3 regions of the Streptomyces sp. HP-A2021 genome follow, and region 3 is predicted to be linked to each of the others. Evidence: riboswitches for the same ligand, from Rfam matches in the RefSeq annotation. Region 3 holds a riboswitch; each other region holds the start of a gene.
What was found. A riboswitch is a leader RNA that binds a small molecule or an ion and turns the genes downstream of it on or off. The one in region 3 is predicted to bind cobalamin.
Positions count from the first base shown of each region.

Region 1: linked by a shared signal. The riboswitch ahead of MQE23_RS37245 (ABC transporter substrate-binding protein) and the one ahead of MQE23_RS40140 (energy-coupling factor ABC transporter permease) in region 3 are both predicted to bind cobalamin.
Region 2: linked by a shared signal. The riboswitch ahead of MQE23_RS34180 (cobalamin biosynthesis protein) and the one ahead of MQE23_RS40140 (energy-coupling factor ABC transporter permease) in region 3 are both predicted to bind cobalamin.

Region 1 covers NZ_CP094344.1:8,242,903-8,249,839, reverse strand. The annotation lists gene MQE23_RS37275 (YigZ family protein) at 1-586, opposite strand, end outside; gene MQE23_RS37270 (histidine phosphatase family protein) at 634-1,176, opposite strand; partial or broken gene MQE23_RS37265 (hypothetical protein) at 1,173-1,511, opposite strand; partial or broken gene MQE23_RS37260 (hypothetical protein) at 1,944-2,306, opposite strand; gene MQE23_RS37255 (ABC transporter ATP-binding protein) at 2,600-3,379, opposite strand; gene MQE23_RS37250 (iron chelate uptake ABC transporter family permease subunit) at 3,400-4,413, opposite strand; gene MQE23_RS37245 (ABC transporter substrate-binding protein) at 4,410-5,426, opposite strand; cobalamin riboswitch at 5,495-5,685, opposite strand; gene MQE23_RS37240 (CoA-binding protein) at 5,777-6,205, shown strand; gene MQE23_RS37235 (APC family permease) at 6,340-6,937, shown strand, end outside.
Region 2 covers NZ_CP094344.1:7,568,180-7,575,116, reverse strand. The annotation lists gene MQE23_RS34205 (alpha/beta fold hydrolase) at 22-1,149, opposite strand; gene MQE23_RS34200 (class II aldolase/adducin family protein) at 1,233-1,964, opposite strand; gene MQE23_RS34195 (lysozyme) at 2,161-2,913, shown strand; gene MQE23_RS34190 (inorganic phosphate transporter) at 3,056-4,300, shown strand; gene MQE23_RS34185 (hypothetical protein) at 4,335-4,556, shown strand; cobalamin riboswitch at 4,700-4,839, shown strand; gene MQE23_RS34180 (cobalamin biosynthesis protein) at 4,940-5,881, shown strand; gene MQE23_RS34175 (cobyric acid synthase) at 5,878-6,937, shown strand, end outside.
Region 3 covers NZ_CP094344.1:8,918,978-8,925,914, forward strand. The annotation lists gene MQE23_RS40120 (amidinotransferase) at 1-505, shown strand, start outside; gene MQE23_RS40125 (ATP-binding cassette domain-containing protein) at 526-1,380, opposite strand; gene cbiQ (cobalt ECF transporter T component CbiQ) at 1,377-2,126, opposite strand; gene MQE23_RS40135 (energy-coupling factor ABC transporter substrate-binding protein) at 2,132-2,503, opposite strand; gene MQE23_RS40140 (energy-coupling factor ABC transporter permease) at 2,500-3,201, opposite strand; cobalamin riboswitch at 3,231-3,438, opposite strand; gene MQE23_RS40145 (serine/threonine-protein kinase) at 3,507-4,901, opposite strand; gene MQE23_RS40150 (MFS transporter) at 5,374-6,702, opposite strand; gene MQE23_RS40155 (ABC transporter permease subunit) at 6,699-6,937, opposite strand, start outside.

The DNA.
Region 1 (6,937 bases), 680 kb from region 3:
CGGTTCCGGCGGTCGCGTCGGCGAGCCACGCCCGGAAGGCCTCCACCTCGGCGTCCGGGAGGGCGATCTCGATCGTGACCGCCTCCCCGTAGCGGACGTCCCGCACCTCGCGCCCGGTGGTCCGCAGGTCGTTCTCCAGCTTGCCGGCCCGCTGGTGGTCGACGGTGACCGTGGCCAGCCGGAACCGGCGGCGGGTGCGCGTGCCGAGGGTGTCCAGGGCCTCGCCGACCGCTCCGCCGTACGCCCGGATGAGTCCGCCCGCGCCGAGCTTGACCCCGCCGAAGTAGCGCGTGACGACGGCGACGACGTACCGCATGTCGCGGCGCAGCAGCATCTGGAGCATGGGGACGCCGGCGGTGCCGCCGGGTTCGCCGTCGTCGCTCGCCTTCTGGACGGAGGCGTCGGCGCCGATGACGTAGGCCCAGCAGTTGTGGGAGGCGTCGGCGTGCTCCTTGCGGACCGTGGCGATGAAGTCCTGCGCCTCCTGCTCGGTGGCCGCCGGGGCGAGGGCGCACAGGAAGCGGGAGCGGTTGACCTCGGTCTCGTGCACGCCGGCGCGGGCGACCGTGCGGTATTCGTCCTGCATCCGGCCACCCTATGCGGGGGCCCAGGGACGGACCGGAGCGGCCGGGGCTACTTCTTCGCGCCCCGGGGCACGGTCATGGACGTGAGCAGCGCCGCGCCGGGGGTGAGGGCCCGCCAGGTCGTGCCGTGCCAGGACAGTACGGCGACGGCCGAGGTCGGGAACTTGGTGCGGACCCGCTCCAGCGTGTCGTCGAGGCCGTCACCGGCGAGCGCCAGGACGAGTTCCTCCAAGCCCGGGTTGTGCCCGATCAGCAGCAGTGTCTCCACCTCGGCGGACACCTCGTGCACGACGGCCAGCAGACCGGCGGGGCTCGCGGCGTACAGGCGCCGGTCGAACCGGACCGGCGGGGGCGTGCCCCACTCGGCGGCGGCCAGTTCCCAGGTCCGGCGGGCGCGTACGGCGGTGGAGCACAGCGCGAGGTCGGGCAGGCAGTCGGCCTCGGCCAGGGCCTGTCCGGCCGCGGGGGCGTCGCGGCGGCCACGCGGGGCCAGCGGGCGCTCGTGGTCGGCGACGTCCAGAGGCCAGGCGGACTTGGCGTGCCGCAGCACGACCAGGCGGCGCAGCGGGCCCGCTCCGGCGCGCTTCATCATGACGGGGCTCCCAGATCGCGGGTGAGTTCGAGGCCGAGGAGCCGGTCGGCGTAGGCGTAGGTCTCGAACCGGGCGCCGTCCGGCAGATCCGGCTCGTTCTCCACGCCCCGCAGCACGTCCAGCACCCGGGGCACGTCCAGGTCGTCGTCCCAGGCGTCGCGCAACCGCCGGCGCACGTCGTCGGGCACGGGCCGGGAGGGCCGCCGGGCCCAACGGGCAACGGCACCGCGCCACCGGGCGAGGGTGGCCTGGGCCTCCCCGAGGACGTCCGCCTCCAGCCGGACGGGGGCGCTGTGGTGCCGGGCGAGCAGGGCGAGGCGCAGGACGGCGGGGTCGACACCGCCCAGCGGACCGGATCCCACCGACTGGTCGCCCGGCGGGTTCGACGCTGCCGGCTCACCGGCCGGCAGGCCCGACCCCGCCGACTCACCGCCCGGCAAGCCCGGCTCGCCCGACCGACCGCCCGACAACCCCGGCTCGCCCGACCAACCACCCGGCAAGCCCGGCTCGCCCGACAAGCCCGACCCCGCCGACTCACCACCCGACAAACCCGAATCGCCCGACCAACCGCCCGACAAGCCCGACCCCGCCGACTCACCACCCGACAACCCCGGCTCCCCCGACCGACCACTCGGCGGGGTCGACTTCGTCGACTCACGGGCCTGCGGGTCCGGCTCGGCCGGGCGGCCGCCCGGTGGACCGGACTTCGCCGCTTCACCGACCGGCAGGCCCGACCCCGCCGTCTCGCCGACCGACGTGGCCGATCCCGGCGTCTCCACGGGAGCGACGGCGATCCGCACCCCGTCAGGCGCTGTCCCGCCCTCGACGGTGACATGGACGATCTGGGCCTCGCCCAGCCCGGCGCCGACGTCGGGGCTGTCCTCGAAGGGGCGGATCCCGAGGGCCGTGGCGTCCGCGCGCAGCTCGGCCTGGCGGTGCCCGCCGGTCAGCAGGGCCCACACCGGTGTGCCGCCGAGCTCCAGCGCCCGCACGAGCAGGTCCGCCACGAGCAGCACCCGCAGGTTCGTCAGGTCGGAGCCGGGCGCGTGCACTTCGACACGGGTCAGGCCCCGGCGGGCCGGAGCGGCGTCGACCGGCTCGCCGGTCCGGGCGTCGATGATGCGCAGCACGAGGCGAGCGTAGGCCGGGTGGGCGGCACACGCAGGCATGTGCGGCTTTTTCCGGCCACCGTGGCGAGAACACCCCACCAATGGCGTGCCGGACGGACCAGGTCATCGAGGCGGGGATCGCCCCACGAACGGCGCGCCGGTCCGTGAGACCACCACGCCGGAAACCGCCCACCAACGCCACGCCCGTCGGGCCAGACACCACCACACCGGAAACCGCCCGGCCGACGACGCGTTTATCGGGACAGACCACCATGGCGTGAATCGCCCGCCCACCCCGCCTGCCGCGGGGCCGCTCAGCCCAGCGTCCCCAGGAACCGCACATGCGGCCGCTGCTCGGGGCCTTCACGGCTGACGGCGGCCCGCACCCCGTAGACCTCGGCGATGAGTTCCTCCGTCAGGACGTCGCCCGGAGCGCCACCCGCCACGACCCGCCCCGCGCTCAGCACGACGACCTCGTCGCAGTACATCGCCGCGAGGTTGAGGTCGTGCAGGGCGACGACGGTGGTGACCGGCAGGCCGGTGACCAGGGCGAGCAGGTCGAGCTGGTGGTGGATGTCGAGATGGTTGGTGGGCTCGTCCAGGAGGAGTTCGCGGGGTTCCTGGGCGAGCGCGCGGGCGATCTGCACCCGCTGGCGTTCGCCACCCGAGAGGGTGTGCCAGGGCTGGTCGGCCCGGTCGGCGAGGCCGGTGCGCTCCAGGGCCTCGCGCACGGCCCGTTCGTCGTCCGCCGAACCGGGCGTCCAGGCCCGGCGGTGCGGCACGCGGCCCAGCCGTACGACGTCCACCACCGTCAACTCGACCTGCGTGTCGGCCTGCTGCTCGACCACGGCGAGCCGGCGGGCGACGGTGCGGCGGGGCAGGTCGCCCAGCGGCGTGCCGTCGAGGGTGACGACTCCGGCGGTCGGCGTGAGCAGCCCCGCCAGCAGCCGCAGCAGCGTGGACTTGCCGGAGCCGTTGGGACCGAGGACGCCGACGGTGGAGCCGGTCTCCGGCGCGAGGACGACACCGTCGAGGATGAGGCGTCCGTCGGCACGGCGACCGACCCGGTCGGCCCGCAGCCCGGCGCCGGACACCGCTGCTTCCGCCGCCCTGCTCACCGCACCCTCCGTGTCCGGTACAGCACCACCACGAACGCCGGCACCCCGATCAGCGACGTCACGACTCCCACCGGCACATCCTGGGGGTCCAGCACCGTACGGGCGAGGGTGTCCACCCACACCAGGAACACCGCTCCGGCGAGGGCTGTGACCGGCAGCAGCCGGGCGTGCCCGGGACCGGTCAGGGCCCGCGCGGCGTGCGGCAGGACCAGCCCGACGAAGCCGATCGCCCCCGCCGAGCTGACCAGCGCGGCCGTGAGCAGGGCCGTGACACACAGCAGCACGAGGCGAGTGCGGGCCACGGACACCCCGAGCGCGGCCGCCGCGTCCTGCCCGAAGGCGAAGGCGTCGAGGGTACGGGCGTACGACAGGCACACCACCAGCGTGACGGCCAGGACGGCCAGGCACAGCCACACGTCGGTCCAGCCCGCGCCGCCGAGCGAGCCGAGGAGCCAGAACAGCACGCCCCGGGTCGTCTCGGCGTCGGCGGCGGTCATCACGACGAAGGAGGTGAGCGCGGAGAAGAGCTGCATGGCGGCGACGCCCGCGAGGACGACCCGGTCGGTGGTGCCGCCCAGGGTGTGGCTGAGCAGCAGCACCAGCGCGAAGGACACCAGGGCGCCGAGGAACGCTCCCGCGGACACCGAGACGGCACCGCCGCCCAGTCCCAGGACGACGACCACGACCGCGCCGGTGGAGGCGCCGGAGGACACCCCGAGCACGAACGGGTCGGCGAGCGGGTTGCGCAGCAGCGACTGCATCACCGCCCCGCAGACGGCGAGCCCGGCCCCGCACACGGCCGCGAGCAGGGTGCGCGGCAGCCGCAGCTGCCAGACGATCCCGTCGCGGATCGGCGTCAGGTCCGAGCTGCCGAGCCCGAGGTGGGCCGCGACGACGGACCAGACGTCCGCGATCCGGATGTCGGCCGGGCCGACGGTGATCGCCAGGGCCAGGGAGACGACCAGCAGCAAGGCGCCTGCGACACCGAGCGCGGGCCCGCGGACGGTCACTTCACGAGCCCGAACTCGCGCAGTCCGGCGGCGACCTGTTCCACGCCCTCGACCGTGCGGATGGTCGGGTTCATGGCCTGCCCGCTGAGCAGCACGTACCGCTTGTGCCTGACCGCGTCCATCTTCTTGGTGACCGGGTTGGACTCCAGGAAGGCGATCTTCTTCGCGGCCGACTCGGCGGTCTGCGACTTGCGGGTGAGGTCGCCGATGACGAGGACGTCGGGGTCGCGGTCGGCGACCGTCTCCCAGTTGATCTGCGGCCACTCCTCGTGCGTGTCGTCGAAGACGTTCTTGGCGCCGAGGGCCCGGGTGATGATGCCGGGCGCCCCGCAACATCCCGCCATGTAGGGCGACTCGGAGTTGGCGAACCAGTACAGGAGAGTGACGTCGGAGGCGTGGATGCCCCGCGTGGCCTTCGCCATGCGCCGCTGGAGGGAGGCCACGAGCCTGTCTCCCCGTTCCTGCACCCCGAACACGGTGGCCAGGTCGCGCACTTCGCCGTAGATGGTGTCGATGCCCAGCGCCTTGTCGCGCGCGCCGTCCCCGTCGCCGGAGTTGTCCTTGCCGGCGCAGTCCGACGGGGAGACGTACGTGGGGACGCCGAGCTTCTCGAACTGCTCCCGGGTGGCGACGCCGCCCTTGCCGAGGGTGGAGACGAAGGACGCCGCGACGAAGTCGGGGTCGGCGTCCAGGACCCGTTCGAAGGACGGGTTGTTGTCGGCGATGCGCGGCACCTTCGCGTTGGCCTTCGCCAGCCCCTTCATCACGGGGTCGGTCCAGGTGGCGGTGCCCGCGAGACGGTCGGCGAGGCCGAGGGAGAGCAGGATCTCGGTGGTGCCCTGGTTGAGGGAGACGGCGTGCTTCGGCGGGGTCTCGACGCGCACCTCGTGGCCGCAGTTGTCGAGGGTCACGGCGGCCTTGGCGGTGGTGGCCTTCGAGTCGCCGCAGCCGGTCAGGAGCAGGGAGCCGGCCGCGAGCAGGGCGGCGGCACGGGCGGGTCGGGCGAGGGGCACGGAAACCAGTCCTCAGTCGTCGAGGGCTCGATCGCGGAGCCCGGTCGTACGGTGCTCCCCCGCCGCGCACGGCCGCGGGGGCCGCCAGCAGGTCTTCGGACTCGGGTTCGTCCGGTGCGGAGCGCCTTCCCGGACGTCACACGTGCCGTCCAGTGGCCGAGGCCCCGCCCGTCCCCCTCACCGCTGCGCGTCAGTTCCGGATTCGCACCGGATTCCCTGACCCACGTACATGGGTTCGACTGGCCTCGGCAAGCTATCACGGAGGGCGCGGGGGAATCACCGCGCGCCCTGCGCCGTTGCACGGAGAGCAGTGCGACAGCAGTTTTCCGCGACATCCGAGGAGGCCGCAGGTGTACGGCGACGAGGCAACGGTCCGCAGGATTCTCACCGAGCTCGGCGACACCTGGGCCGTGGTGGGCCTGTCGTCGAACCGGCAGCGCGCGGCGTACGGCGTCGCCGCCGTGCTCCAGCGCTTCGGCAAGCGCGTCGTGCCCGTGCATCCGAAGGCGGAGACGGTGCACGGCGAGCAGGGGTACGCCAGTCTGGCGGACATCCCCTTCGACGTGGACGTCGTGGACGTGTTCGTGAACAGCGATCTCGCCGGAGCGGTCGCGGACGAGGCGGTCGCGAAGGGCGCGCAGGCCGTGTGGTTCCAGCTCGGCGTCATCGACGAGGCGGCGTACGACCGGACCCGCGCCGCGGGCCTGGAGATGGTGATGGACCGCTGCCCGGCGATCGAGATCCCACGGCTTCCTCATCACCGCGTACAGAACTCCTGAAGCGCTTTCCAGGAAATACCCGCGCCGGGTCAAGGCTGCGCAACTCGTCTTCTACCGCTGGATAATCGATTCCTAATCTGAGGCCTCTTGCTCGCAGAACTCACCGAGTTCTTTTATGAGAGGCCCCTTGATTCATGGTGAGCGTCGACCAGGCAGCAGCGGGGGTAAAGGGGGGCCCGGGCGGATTGCGCCGGGACGTCGGACTGATCGGGCTCATGTGGGCGTCGGTCGGTTCCATCATCGGCTCCGGGTGGCTGTACGGAGCCGAGAAGGCGGTCGTGGCGGCCGGCCCCGCGGCGATTCTGTCGTGGCTGATCGGCGCGGTCGGGATCGTACTGCTGGCCCTGGTGCACGCGGAACTCGGCGGCATGTTCCCGGTCGCGGGCGGCACGGCACGTTATCCGCACTACGCGTTCGGCGGACTGGCCGGCATGTCCTTCGGCTGGTTCTCCTGGCTCCAGGCGGCGACCGTGGCACCGATCGAGGTCGAGGCCATGATCGGCTACGCCGGGCACTGGCACTGGGCGCAGGGTTTCCAGCACGCCAAGGACGGGACGCTCACGACCAGCGGGTTCGTCGTCGCCGTGATCCTCATGGCCGTGTTCGTCGTGATCAACTTCCTCGGCGTGCGGCTCCTGGCCCACACCAACAGCGCCGCCACCTGGTGGAAGGTGGCCGTGCCGCTGGCCGCGATCTTCATCATCGCGGCCGGCAACTTCCACCCGGGCAACT
Region 2 (6,937 bases), 1.4 Mb from region 3:
GGGGGTGCTGACGCGCCGGGGTCACATGAGAGGGGTCAGGAAGCGGCGCAGGGCCTCCTCGTAGGCCTGCGGGTCGGCGTTCCACATGGCTCCGTGGGGCGCGTTGCCGACGGTACGGAGGGCGACCAGGTCGGGGCGGGCGTCGGCGAGCCGGCGGGAGAGGTGCCAGGGGGCCACCGTGTCGTCCGGTCCGTGGAGGACGAGCGCCGGGACCCGGAGCCCGGCGGCGAGGGCCGCGTCCGGAGCGCGGTCGCCGTGGAGGCCGGTGCGGCCCTGTGCGGCGCGGACCGCCAGGGGCAGCAGCGCGCCCGGGGTGCGGCGGGCCGCGGCGAGGGCGCGCAGGGTGGCCTCCCAGCTGAGCACCGGGGAGTCCAGGACGAGCCCGGAGACGCGGTCGCGCAGCTCCGAGTGTGCGGCGGCGCGCAGGGCCATGGTGGCGCCGGTGGACCAGCCGTGCAGGACGACCTGCCGGGCGCCGTGGCGTACGGCGTGGCGGATCGCCGCGTCGAGGTCGCGCCACTCGGTCTCGCCGAGGTGGTTCAGGCCGTCGGGTGGGCGGGGTGCGCCCAGGTCGCCGCGGTAGGCGAGGGCGAGCACCGGGATGTGGCTGCGGTGCAGGAACCCCATGACGTTCATGGCGAGTTCCCGGGTGGTGCCGAGGCCGTGCACGGCGATCACCCAGGTGTCCCGGGCGCCGGGTACGAACCACGCGGGCAGGGCGCCGAGTTCGCCCGGGATGTCGACGTCGGTGTGTTCGATGCCGAGGGCGGCGCTCGGGTTGCCGACGTACACGTTCGGGGTGAGCCAGACCTTGTCGCCGGGTTTCAGGGTGCCGTGCGTGACGCGCTCCAGGCGGCGTACGACGGTGTCGGCGGAGTGCGGGGCGTCGGTCAGCACCGGGCCGACGACCGCGTGGGAGCCGTTGCCGGACAGGCCGTAGCGGCCTGGCCTCAGGGCGGCCAGGTCCCGGGTGAGGCTGATCTTCCCCGCGGTGGTGCCGTGCACGGTGAGCCGGGGTTCGGTGGGCAGGGGCCGGCCGGGAGGCGCCTTGAGCGCCGCGTCACTGGCGAACCGTCCGGCGGCCACGGCGGCCGCACCGACTCCGACCACGGCGGTGACGGCAGCGGCCGTCGCTCTGGCAGTGCGCACGACTCCAGTGTCCCGGCGGACCGGGCGACGGACCAGTGGGAGGCAGCCGCGGGGTGACGGGGGCGGACGGCCGGGGCGGGAGGTCAGCGGCGCTGGCCGTAGCCCCGTAGCTGTTTCTCCACCTCCGCCAGCTGCTCCCCCGACAGCAGGCTCGGGGACAGGCCCGGTACCGATGCGGCGGTCAGCCACAGGCGGCACATCCATTCCAGCTGGGCAGTGCGGTCGTAGGCCTGGTCCAGGGACGCGCCGTGGGTGACGGTGCCGTGGTTCTGGAGGAGGCAGCCGGAGCGGTCGGCGAGGGCGCGGAGCATGTTCTCGGCCAACTCGTCGGTGCCGTACGTGGCATACGGGGCGACCCGGACGGGTCCGCCGAGCGCGGCGGCCATGTAGTGGATCAGCGGCAGCTCGTTCACGAGCGTCGAGACGGCCGTCGCGTGCACGGCGTGGGTGTGGACGACGGCACGGGCGCCGGTCGTGTGGTAGACCGCGAGGTGCATGGGCAGCTCGCTGGTCGGCACGAGTGTGCCGAGGACCTGCCGGCCGTCGAGGCCGACGCCGGTCACGTCCTCCGGCCTCAGCCGGTCGTAGGGGACGCCCGACGGCGTGACCAGCACGGTGTCCCCGACGCGCACCGAGACGTTCCCGGACGTTCCGACGACGAGTCCGTCGGAGACGGTCCGGCGGGCCGTCGTGACGAGTTCCTCCCAGGCGCGCGCCTCCTCGGGGCGCACACTTCTCCGCCGCGGCTCCCCCGCACCCTGTCCGCCACCCCGGACGTCCCCCGCGCCCCGCCCGTTCCCTCGCTCCTCAGCCATGCGGCGATCCTGCCAGGCGGGCCCTCAACGCGCCGCCGGGCGGGGGCACTTTAGGCCGGAAGCCGCGCCTCCGTAAGGGCGCATACCGGGACAGACACCCCATGCACCTCTCTTGGCCGGAGATCTTCGGGCATTCAACGATCTCCCAGTACTCTCTGGGGGATTTGCCGTGCACGTCGCCATTCCGGGGGGAACCATGGCCCGTGACCGCATACCGTTCCGACGCCGAACCCGATGGCTCGCCGCGTACGCGGCGGCACTCGCCCTGGGAGGCACCGCCCTCGCCGAGGCTCCCGCCTCGGGGGCGAGCCGCCCGAAGGGACACGACGTCTCGTCGCACCAGAAGAACATCGACTGGCAGGACGCGAAGGCGAAGGGCGCCAGGTTCGTCTACGTCAAGGCGACGGAGTCCACCACCTACCGCAACCCCTACTTCGGCCGGCAGTACAACGGCTCGCGCACGGCGGGTCTCGTCCGCGGCGCCTACCACTTCGCGGTGCCCGACAGGTCGTCGGGCCAGGCACAGGCGGCGCATTTCGTACGCAATGGCGGCGGCTGGACCGCGGACGGCTGGACGCTGCCGCCCGCGCTCGACATCGAGTACAACCCGTACGACAAGAAGCACAAGTGCTACGGCCTGAGCAAGGCGAGGATGGTCGGCTGGATCAGGTCGTTCAGCGACGAGGTCGAGCGGCTCACCGGACGCCGCCCGGTGATCTACACGACCACCCACTGGTGGAACACCTGCACGGGCAGCAGCCGCGCCTTCGCCGCCGACCACCCCTTGTGGATCGCCCGTTACGACGCCGCGAGCGCGGGCACCCTGCCGGCCGGCTGGTCCTCGTGGACCTTCTGGCAGTACGACAACGGATCGGGGACCCTTCCGGGTGATCAGAACCTCTTCGACGGGTCACTCGATCGGCTGAAACAGTTCGCGCGCGGCGCCTAGCCTTCGGGGCGCGGGGAGCCCAAGGAGGACGGAACGACAGTCCTCGTTTGCGGACACCCCTGCGCCCCTCCCAGTTCATCTTCCGTTCACTCGGGTTACCTACGTTCGACGGGCCAACGACCTCGAACGATTGCCTGGGTAAATGGAAAGCTTCTCGCTGATCCTCGCGATTGTGGTGGTAACCGCACTCGCGTTCGATTTCACGAACGGTTTCCACGACACCGCGAACGCGATGGCCACGACCATTTCCACGGGCGCCATGAGGCCCAAGGTCGCCGTCGCCATGTCCGCCGTCCTCAACCTGGTCGGCGCCTTCCTGTCCGTGGAAGTCGCCAACACGATCTCCAAAGGCCTCGTCGACGAGGCCGGCATCCGTCCCGAGGTCATCTTCGCCGCCCTGGTCGGCGCGATCCTCTGGAACCTGCTGACCTGGCTGGTCGGTCTGCCGTCCAGTTCCTCGCACGCCCTGATGGGCGGCCTGATCGGCGCCACGATCGCCTCGGCGGGCGTCGGCGCGGTGCACGGCGACGTCCTGGTCACCAAGGTGCTGATCCCGGCGATCGCCGCCCCGGTGGTCGCGGGCATCGCGGCACTGCTCGCCACCCGGCTGACGTACTCCCTCGGCAAGAAGGCCGACGGCAAGGCCTCCGAGAAGGGCTACCGGGCGGGCCAGATCGCCTCCGCGGGCCTGGTCTCGCTGGCCCACGGCACCAACGACGCCCAGAAGACGATGGGTGTCATCACCCTCGCCCTGGTCGCCGGCGGCGCCGTCGCCCCCGACTCCGACCCGCCCATGTGGGTCATCCTCTCGGCGGGTCTCGCGATCGCGCTCGGCACGTACCTCGGCGGCTGGCGCATCATCCGCACCATGGGCAAGGGCCTGACCGACCTCCAGCCGCAGCAGGGCTTCGCCGCCCAGACCAGCGCGGCCACGGTCATCCTGGCCTCCTCGCACATCGGTTTCTCCCTCTCCACCACCCACTCCGTGTCCGGCTCGGTGATGGGCGCGGGGCTCGGCCGCAGGGGCGGCGTCGTCCGCTGGTCGACGGCGACGCGGATGTTCGTCGCGTGGGGTCTGACGCTGCCGGCGGCGGCCCTGGTGGGCGCGCTCGCCGAGTACGTCACCGGCTTCGGCAGCTGGGGCACCGCGGTGGTGGCCGTCTTCCTCGTGGCCTCCAGCGCGGCGATCTGGAAGATCTCGCGGCGTGAGGTCGTCGACCACACCAACGTCAACGACGCCGACGAGGCGGAGCCGGCCGGTGTGGTGACCACGGCGATGGCCGCGGTGACCCCGCCTCCGGCGGGCACGGCGACGGAGGACCCGGTGCCGTCGTTCCCGGCTCAGGCCGCCGCCGAGCGGACGCCCTCGACGACCACCACGGTCTGACCCCGCCGACCGGTAACAAGGAAGAGTCTCCGATATGAAGATCGACTGGGCGGCCCTCGGCTCCGTCTTCGGCGTCAGCCTCGTGGTCACCGTGGCCCTGGTGGGCCTGTTCACCCTCGGCATCACCGGCCTGTCCCGCCGCGAGCGGGCGGCCGCGGAGGGCGGGTCCGCGGGGCTCGCGGTGACGGGCGCGTACGCGTGCTTCGCGGCGTGTGCGGCTGCCGTGGGATACGGGATCTATCTGATCGTGGCCTGATCACGATCGACTCCGCCGGGCGGTACGGGACTTGGGTCCCGTACCGCCCGGTCGTCGTGTGGTGGGGGGACACCAACTCGGTGTCAGAGCGGCGGTGTGGGCTTCTCCACACTCTCCCCTCGCAGGTCAACGGCAAGTTGACGGCTGTTCCCGGCCGTGGTGGACTGCCGGGGCCAGTACGGCGGCAGGAGAGGAAGCCGGTGCGAGTCCGGCGCGGTCCCGCCACTGTCACCGGGGTAGCAATCCCCGGGAGCCAGGAACTCTCACCGCCGGTCTAGTCGAACCAGGGCGTGGACACCCTGAGTGAGGACATATCGCCATGCGCGGCTGCCGATCGAGGTTCAGTACCCCACCCCTGCCTGCCCCAGCGGCCGGCTGAGCCCATGGGTGCCGGTCGCGTCTTCGCGTACGGCGCCGCCGCCGGTCTGATCGGTGACCTGCTGCTCGGCGATCCCCGCCGGGGGCATCCGGTCGCCGTGTTCGGGCGGGCCGCGGGCGCCGTGGAACGGGTGTTGTGGCGGGACCACCGGGGGTGGGGCGCGCTGCACACCGCGGTGTGCGCCGGAGGTGCCGTCGCGCTCGGGGGCGTCGCCGCCCGTGCCGTGCGGGACTCCGCCGTCGCGTCCGCCGCGCTGACGGCTGCCGCCACCTGGGCCGTGGTCGGGGGGACTTCACTCGCGCGGGAGGCCCGGGCCATCGGGCGTGCCCTGGAGGCGGGGGACGTCGAGGGGGCCCGGGCGCGGCTGCCGCATCTGTGCGGGCGGGATCCTCAGGCGCTCGACGCCGACGGGATCGCCCGGGCCGTGGTCGAGTCCGTCGCCGAGAACACCTCCGACGCGGTCGTGGGGGCGCTCGTGTGGGGGGCCGTCGGCGGTGTGCCGGGACTCGTCGGGTTCCGGGCCGTCAACACCCTCGACGCCATGGTCGGGCACAAGTCGGCCCGGTACCGGCGCTACGGGTGGGCCTCCGCGCGGCTGGACGATCTCGCGGGCTGGCCCGGGGCCCGGCTGACCGCCGTGCTCGCGGTCCTGGCAGGAGACGATCCACGGGCAGCGGTGCGCGCCTGGCGTGCCGACGCCGCCAAGCATCCGAGCCCCAACGCCGGGCCCGTGGAGGCCTCGTTCGCGGGGGCGCTCGGGGTGCGGCTGGGCGGGACCCTGTCGTACGGCGGGCGCGTCGAGCACCGGCCCGTGCTCAACGGGTCCGGGCGCGCCGTCCGCACCCGGGACATCGAACGGGCCGTACGGCTGTCCAGGCGGGTCGGCTGGCTCGCGCTCGGCGTCTGTGTCGCCGCGCGCCGCATCGCGAAAGGGCGTACGTCATGACGGGCGGTGGACTCCTCGTCGCCGGTACCACCTCCGACGCCGGCAAGAGCGTCGTGACCGCCGGGATCTGCCGGTGGCTGGTGCGACAGGGCGTCAAGGTCGCGCCCTTCAAGGCGCAGAACATGTCCCTCAACTCCTTCGTCACGAAGGAAGGGGCCGAGATCGGGCGCGCGCAGGCCATGCAGGCGCAGGCCTGCCGTGTCGAGCCGACCGCGCTGATGAACCCGGTGCTGCTCAAGCCCGGTGGCGAGAGCAGCAGTCAGGTCGTGCTGCTGGGCAAGCCGGTCGGGGAGCTGAGCGCACGCGGGTACCACGGGGGACGACAGCAGAAGCTGCTCGGAACCGTGCTGGACTGTCTGGAGCAGTTGCGGGGCACGTATGACGCGGTGATCTGTGAGGGGGCGGGCAGTCCCGCCGAGATCAATCTGCGCCGGACCGACATCGTCAACATGGGGATCGCCCGGGGCGCCGGGATCCCCGTGCTCGTCGTCGGCGACATCGACCGGGGCGGTGTCTTCGCCTCGTTCTTCGGGACCGTCGCCCTGCTGTCGCGCGAGGACCAGGAGTGCGTCGCCGGGTTCCTCGTCAACAAGTTCCGGGGGGACGTGTCCCTGCTGGAGCCGGGGCTCGACATGCTCAAGGGACTCACGGGACGGCCCACGTACGGCGTCCTGCCCTTCCGGCACGGGCTGGGGATCGACGAGGAGGACGGGCTGCGGGTCTCGCTGCGGGGGACGGTCCGGGAGTCCGTCGTCGCACCGCCGGTCGGCGAGGACGTGCTGCGCGTCGCTGTCTGTGCCGTTCCGCTGATGTCCAACTTCACGGACGTCGACGCGCTGGCCGCCGAACCCGGTGTCGTCGTGCGGTTCGTGGACCGGCCCGAGGAACTCGCCGACGCCGACCTCGTCATCGTGCCCGGGACCCGGGGGACCGTCCGTGCGCTGGAGTGGCTGCGGGAGCGGGGGCTCGCCGAGGCCCTGGTCCGCAGGGCCGCCGAGCAGCGGCCCGTCCTCGGGATCTGCGGCGGCTTCCAGATCCTCGGCGAGCACATCGAGG
Region 3 (6,937 bases):
CCGGGCCGGGCGGGACCTTTTCGTCACGCGCAGCAACGTCACCAACCGGATGGGCATCGACTGGCTGCGCCGCCATCTCGGGCAGGGGTACCGCATCCACGAGATCGAGAGCCGCTGCCGTACGCCCATGCACATCGACACGACCTTCGTCCTGCTCGCGCCCGGAAAGGTGCTGGTCAACCCGGAGTACGTCGACGTCGACCGGCTGCCCGGCATCCTGAGCTCCTGGGACGTCCTGGTCGCCCCCGAGCCCGACCCGATCGACGAGACGCTGCTCAAGGTCACGTCGATGTGCGGCCAGTGGCTCAGCATGAACGTGCTCATGATCGACGAACGGCGGGTGATCGCGGAGCGGCACCACACCGGCATGCTGCGCGCCCTGGAGAAGTGGGGTTTCGAGCCGATCCCGTGCGACCTGCTGCACTACGCGCCGTTCGGCGGCTCGTTCCACTGCGCGACGCTCGACGTCCGGCGCCGCGGCTCACTCGAGTCCTACTTCGACTGACCGAGGCCTCCGGGCGCCCCTCAGACTCCAGGCGCGCCCAGCCGTCCGGCCGCGAGGGCGGCGAGTTCCGTGGGCGTTCGCGGCCCCGGCTCCGTGCCCGTCAGCCACCCCTGCGCGCGGAGGAGTTCCGCCGCGGCGGCTCCCCACGGCAGCCGCAGGCCCGCCTCTTGGAGGAGGTCGGGGCGGGCCAGTGCCACGGGAGCGGGCCCGGTGCGGACTCCGGACGGGGTGAGGAGCGCCGCGTCGTCGGCCCAGCGCAGGGCGAGGTCGACGTCGTGGGTGGCCATCACCACCGTGGTGCCGGCCGCACGGAGTCCGTCGAGCGTGCTGAGGAGCCGTTCCTGGCCGTCGGGGTCGAGCCCGGCCGTCGGCTCGTCGAGGATGAGGACACGGGGGCGCATGGCGACCGCGCCCGCGATGGCGGTGCGTTTGCGCTGCCCGTAGGAGAGCAGATGGGTGGGCCGGTCGGCCAGGGCGGTGATGTCCAGGGCGGCGAGCGCCTCCGCCACCCGCGCCCGCACCTCCGTGTCGTCCAGGCCGAGGTTCAGCGGCCCGAACGACACGTCCTGCTCGACGGACGCCGCGAAGAGCTGGTCGTCCGGGTCCTGCACCACCAGCTGGACGGTCGTCCGCAGCCGGGTCAGGCCCTTGCGGTCGTACGTCACCGGCTGCCCGTCGACCGTCAGCCGGCCCTCGTGGGGCCGCAGTCCGCCGCTGAGGAGCCGCATCAGCGTGGTCTTGCCGCTGCCGTTGCGGCCGAGCAGCGCGAGCGCGCGACCCTCGCGGATCCCGAAGTCGAGGCCGCTGAGCACGGCCGGGCCGTCCTCGTAGGCGAAGGACGCGCCCCGCAGGGCGACGAGGGCGGGCTCGCTCATGTCAGCGGCCTTTCCAGTACGAAGGTGAGGACGGCCAGCGCCGCGAGGAGTACGCAACTGGCCGTCGTGAAGCGGACGGAGACACGGGCCTCGGGCACCAGGACGCGCAGGGTGCCGTCGTAGCCGCGCCCGGCGAGACCGGCCTGGAGGCGGACCGCCCGGTCGAAGGCCCGGACGAACGCGGTGGCGCCGAGACCGCCCAGGGAACGCCAGGCGGCGGCCCGCGTGGTGTGCCCGAGCCGGGCCGCCTGCGCGTCACGGACCCGGCGCACGGAGTCCAGCAGCAGGAAGCTCATCCGGTACGTCACGAGCGCCACGTCGACGACCGGCGCGGGCACCCCGGCCCGGACCAGCCGCGGCAACAGGTCGGACATGGGCGTGGTGAACGCGAACAGCAGCACCCCCAGGGATGCCGCCGAGGTGCGCAGCAGCAACTCCCCGGCCCGGACCGGCCCGTCACCGGCGAGGGAGACGAAGCCGCCCGGCCCGCCGACCTGCACGAGCAGCGTCAGCGCGCCGGTCACGCAGAAACCCAGCGGCACCCGGTAGGCCCGCCACAGCCGGCGCCAGGGCACGCCCGCCGGACCCAGCAGCACCACCAGGGCGGTCAGCAGCACCAGAGCCGCGCCCGGCCAGGGCGGCAGCGAGATCGCCAGCAGGGTCAGACCCAGCCCGAGCACGGCCTTGTCCACGGGATGGCGGCGGCGCCAGCGACTGCTGTGCGCCGCCGCGTCGATCGGCAGCACGCGGCTCAGGCCCCTTCGGCCGTGGACTCCTCGGCGGCGCCCCCGGCCGCACGGCTCTCGGAGTCCCGCTCCCGCGCCCGCTGCTCACCCTGCCGCCTGCCCCGGCGCAGGCCGAAGTAGTAGGCGAGGACACCGGAGCCGAGGGCCGCCTGGAGGGAGAACAGCGCCGACTCGATCTCACCGGACGGCGGTTCGTACAGGGGTGAGAACCAGGGCTTGTAGTCCGGCTCGATCTCGGTGATCGCCGTCTCCGCCTCGCCGTCGGCGCCCGTGAACGGCTCCTTCTTGTGGTCGCCGAGGCCGAGCGCGAGCGGCAGCACGGCGAGCGCGGCCACGGCGAGCAGCAGCAGAAGGTTGATCTTCGTGTTCCTGCTCATCGGGCCACCGCCTCGGTCTCGCTCCGGGACTCCTTCTCGGCCAGGAACACACCCAGCCGGGTCAGTTCGCCCTTGCTGGACTGCACCAGCAGCCGCATCACGAGCACCGTCAGCAGTCCCTCGCTCACCGCGAGCGGGATCTGGGTGACGGCGAAGATGGAGCCGAACTTGCCGAGCGCGCCCAGGAACCCGCTGCCCGGGTCGGGGAACGCGAGCGCCAGCTGCACGCTGGTGACGCAGTAGGTGGACAGGTCGGCGACGAACGCGGCGCAGAACACGGCGACCATCAGCGGCACGCCGTAGCGGCGCAGCAGTCGGTACACCGCGTAACCGGCCCAGGGCCCGACGATCGCCATGGAGAAGATGTTGGCGCCGAGCGTCGTCAGACCGCCGTGCGCGAGCAGCAGCGCCTGGAAGAGCAGGGTGATGGTGCCCAGCACCGCCATGACGGGCGGCCGGAACAGGATGGCGCCCAGGCCCGTGCCGGTGGGGTGGGAGCAGCTGCCGGTGACGGACGGCAGTTTCAGGGCGGACAGGACGAACGTGAAGGCGCCTGAGGCGCCGAGGAGCAGGGTGCTCTCGGGGTGCTCGCGCACCTCACGGGTGAGCGACCGGACCCCGTGGAGGACGAACGGCGCAGACGCGACGCCCCAGGCGACCGCGTGCGCCGGAGGCAGGAAACCCTCGGCAATGTGCATGGCTCAGCAGACCCTCTCCAGCACCTCGTGGATGGTTGACGCGCCTTGGCCGGTCTCCTGGCTCACGGGTCCCACCGCCCGTACTCCGCCTTCCCGGGTCCGTGAGGACCCAGTGGCTGCCCGCTAGGGCTGGAGCCGGACTTCCCGATCACAGTGGCGAGGGCCGCACCGGCATCACACCGGATTTCCCGTTCACCAAGGCGTGGTGACAGTAATGCCGAGATAAGGGCCATGACAAGCCAGCCGAGGGGGCGCGCGGAGGGGCGCGTGAGGGGGCGACCGCTCACACACCGGCGCAGGACGGCTCAGTCGTCACCCTCGTCGTCCTCGTCCTCCCCGTTCCCCCAGGACCGCGGAGCCTGCTCCTGCTTGGGCTTGTCCGTCTTCTCCGGCGGGCTGCTGTTCGTCTCCTGCGCCGGGCTCTCGGAGGCGGTCGTCGCTTCGGCCGGGGTCGGGGAATCGGGTGCCGTGGCGGAGGGGGTGACATCGGCCACTGCGCCGGCGGTCGGAGTCGTGGCGGCCGCCGGGGCGGAGGCCAGGGGGTCGGCGGAGGCGGCGGAGCCGCCGGGCGAGGGGGCGGCCGGGCTGCTCGCGGACGGGGACGCGTCGGGTTCTGTGCCCTCCGTCGCGGTGTTGTCGGGCGAGAACCACAGCATGCCGGCGAGCATCGCGGCGAGGAAGACGGCCGCCGCGGCCACCACCGCTGCCGTTCTCCGGTGGTCGCCGAGACCGCCTCGGGGCGCGGCGCGACGGGAACGCCCGCCGCGGGCGGTACGAGACCCCGTGGGCAGCGCGTACGTGGCCGGGGCGCCGGTGTCGGCTGCCGCGTACGGTCTCGGCCCGGCGGACGGCACCGGGGACGCAGCCTCCGGCAGCGGCTCGGGCAGCCCTCGCCAGGCGCCGCCGGCGAACCACTCGGCCGCCTGCTGCGCCGTGGGCCGGTCCTCGGGCTGCTTGGCGAGCAGGGCGAGGAGGTAGCTCTCGAAGGCGGGCGGCAGACCGGCGACACCGAGTTCCCGGGGAGGTACGGGGGCGTTGTCGAGATGCTGGTGGAGGAGCGCGACGGCGGTGTCGGCCTGGAACGGGGGGCGGCCGCTCAGGAGCTGGTAGAGCACGCACCCCAGGGAGTACATGTCGGAGGCGGGACCGGCGGGCCGGCCCAGGGCCCGTTCGGGCGCGAGGTAGAGGCCGGTGCCGACGATCTGGCCGGTGGCGGTGAGCGCGGCGCCCGGGTCGTCGAGGAAGCGCGCGATGCCGAAGTCGCCGATCTTCAGTGTGCCGCCCGCGTCCAGCAGGAGGTTGGCGGGTTTGACGTCCCGGTGCACGATGCCCTGCTGGTGCGCGGCGGCGAGTCCCGCGGCGGCCTGCGCGGCGAGTTGCGCCACGCGCTCAGCGGGGAGCGCGCCGGAGACGGACAGCACCCGGGCGAGGCTGTCGCCCTCGACCAGCTCCATCACCAGGTACAGCCGGTTGTCGTACTCGCCGAAGTCCAGCACCCCTACCAGGTTGGGGTGGTTGAGACGCCCGGCCGTCTGGGCCTCCAGGCGGAACCGGGAGGCCGCCGTGGCGTCGGTGTCCTGGGGCAGCAGCAGCTTGACGGCCACCGCTCTGGCGAGTGTCTCGTCGTACGCACGCCAGACCTCTCCCATTCCGCCGCGCCCGATCTCAACGTCCAGCCGGTAGCGGCCCGCTAGCAGCACTCGTCCTCGTCCTATGCTCGTGGGAAGGTCCTCGCCGCAGGCCGCAACTCCCCGCGTCGGAGCGGGGGTTGGTGGGGGGTGCCGCAGCCGACCCAGGATACTGGCGCCGCGTGACCACAGTTCCCCGGTGCGGTGTCGTGGGACGGTACGGTCCCGGAAATCGGGGAGCGGAGGACCGTCCCGCCGGGGTGAAGCTGCGGCGCGCGGGGTTGCCACGGCTGTGGCTGCCACGCCTTTCCCCGCTGCCGGCGGGCGCCGGATCGGGCCGCCGCGCGCCTGCCTCCCGCGTCTGCGCGGTCGTCGGGCGCGTGCCGTCGGGCCGTCGCGTGCTCCGCCCCTCTGGGCCTGGGTCAGGTTGCCGCGCCCCCGCCTGCTGCGCCTGGCCTGTGGTCGGGCTGCCGCGTGCCCGGCCCCCGCGTCTCCGCCTGCTGTCGGGTCTCCGCGTGCCCGCCTCCCGCGTCTGCGCGTGCCGTCAGGCCGTCGCGCCCGCCCCCTGCGCCCGTTCCTCCCGGCGCGGCAGCAGTGCCACCGCCAGGGCGGGTACGGCCGCGAGCACCAGCCAGGGCACGGCGGCCGGGAGGCCCGTGTCGAGCAGGGAGCCGGTGGCCGCGCTGCCGGCGAGGACGATCAGGCCCGAGACCGACGACAGCGCACCCATGTAGAGGCCGATCCGGCCCTCCTCGGCGAGGTCGGGCACCCAGGCTCGGGCGGCGGGCACGACCAGCATCTGCCCCACGGTGAGCAGTACGACGAAGCCCGCGGCCGGCAGCAGCCCGGCGGTACCGGTCCAGCCGGCGGGGCGCGCCGCGGCGACCACCGCGAAGCCGGACGCGATCAGCAGCAGCCCGGCGGTCATGGAGCGGCGCAGGCCGAGCCGGTCGCCCGCCCAGCGGGTCACCGGCAGCTGTGCGCACACCACCAGCACCGAGGACAGGGCGAACAGCCAGGACAGCGGCGCCTGGGAGCCCGCCGCGCGCTGCACCTCGTCCGGCAGGGCCAGATACAGCTGGTTGTAGGCGAGAAGGTACGTGCCGTACGCGCAGCACAGGGCCAGGAAGCGGCGGTTGCGCAGCAGCAGGCGCGCCCCGCCCCCCTCCCGGACGCGTACCCTGCCGGGGATGTGCTGCGGCATCAGCCACACGTGCCCGGCGAGGACGAGCACGAACACCGCGGCACCCGCGAGGCACGCGGTGCGGAAGTCGACGGCGAGCAGCAGCGCGCCGAGCAGCGGTCCGACGAAGGCCCCGGCCTGGCCTGCCACGCTGAACAGGCCCAGGAGACGGGTGCGTGAGCCGTGGCCTTCCTCCTCCCAGACCACCGCCTGGCGGGCCACCTCGGACTCCACGGCGGGGGAGAACAGCGCCGCGGCGAAGCCGATCACCAGCACGGCGCCGATCACCGTCCAGCTCGCCTCCGCGTACCCGAGCCACGCGAACCCGGCGATCCGCAGTACGCAGCCGGCCAGCACGACCGGGCGTACGCCGTAGCGGTCGACGAGCGAGCCGCCGACCACGAACAGGCCCTGCTGGCTGAAAGTGCGCAGGCCGAGGACGAAGCCGACCAGCCAGCCCGCCATGCCGATCGCGGTGCCGAGGTGCTCGGCGAGGAACGGCAGCACGGCGTAGAAGCCGATGTTGAAGGCGAGCTGGGTCACGATCAGCAGCCGCAGCAGCGGGGACAGGTCCTGCCAGAGTCTCCAGGTGCTCTCGCGCGCGGCCTTGGGCGTCGCGCCGCCGGGTGTCTCGTCGCCGGACGTCGGGGCGGCCCGGCGGGCCAGGACGCGGGATATGAGGCCTGTCATCGTTCTTCTCTCGGTGAGAGGGGAGCGGGGGTCAGGAGGGTGTCGCCGTGGTTCGGCCGCTGCCGCGGTGCGGGCACGACCCGGTCGCCGGACGGCCTCGCAGGGCGGTCGGCCCGCCCACGCCGCCGGGGCAGTCGTACGCCGCCGGCGGCCGTCACGGCGAGCGCACCCAGCAGGGCGAGTACGGCGGCCGGGAAGAGGACGGCCCACGGGGCGCGTTCGGCGTACGGCTGGT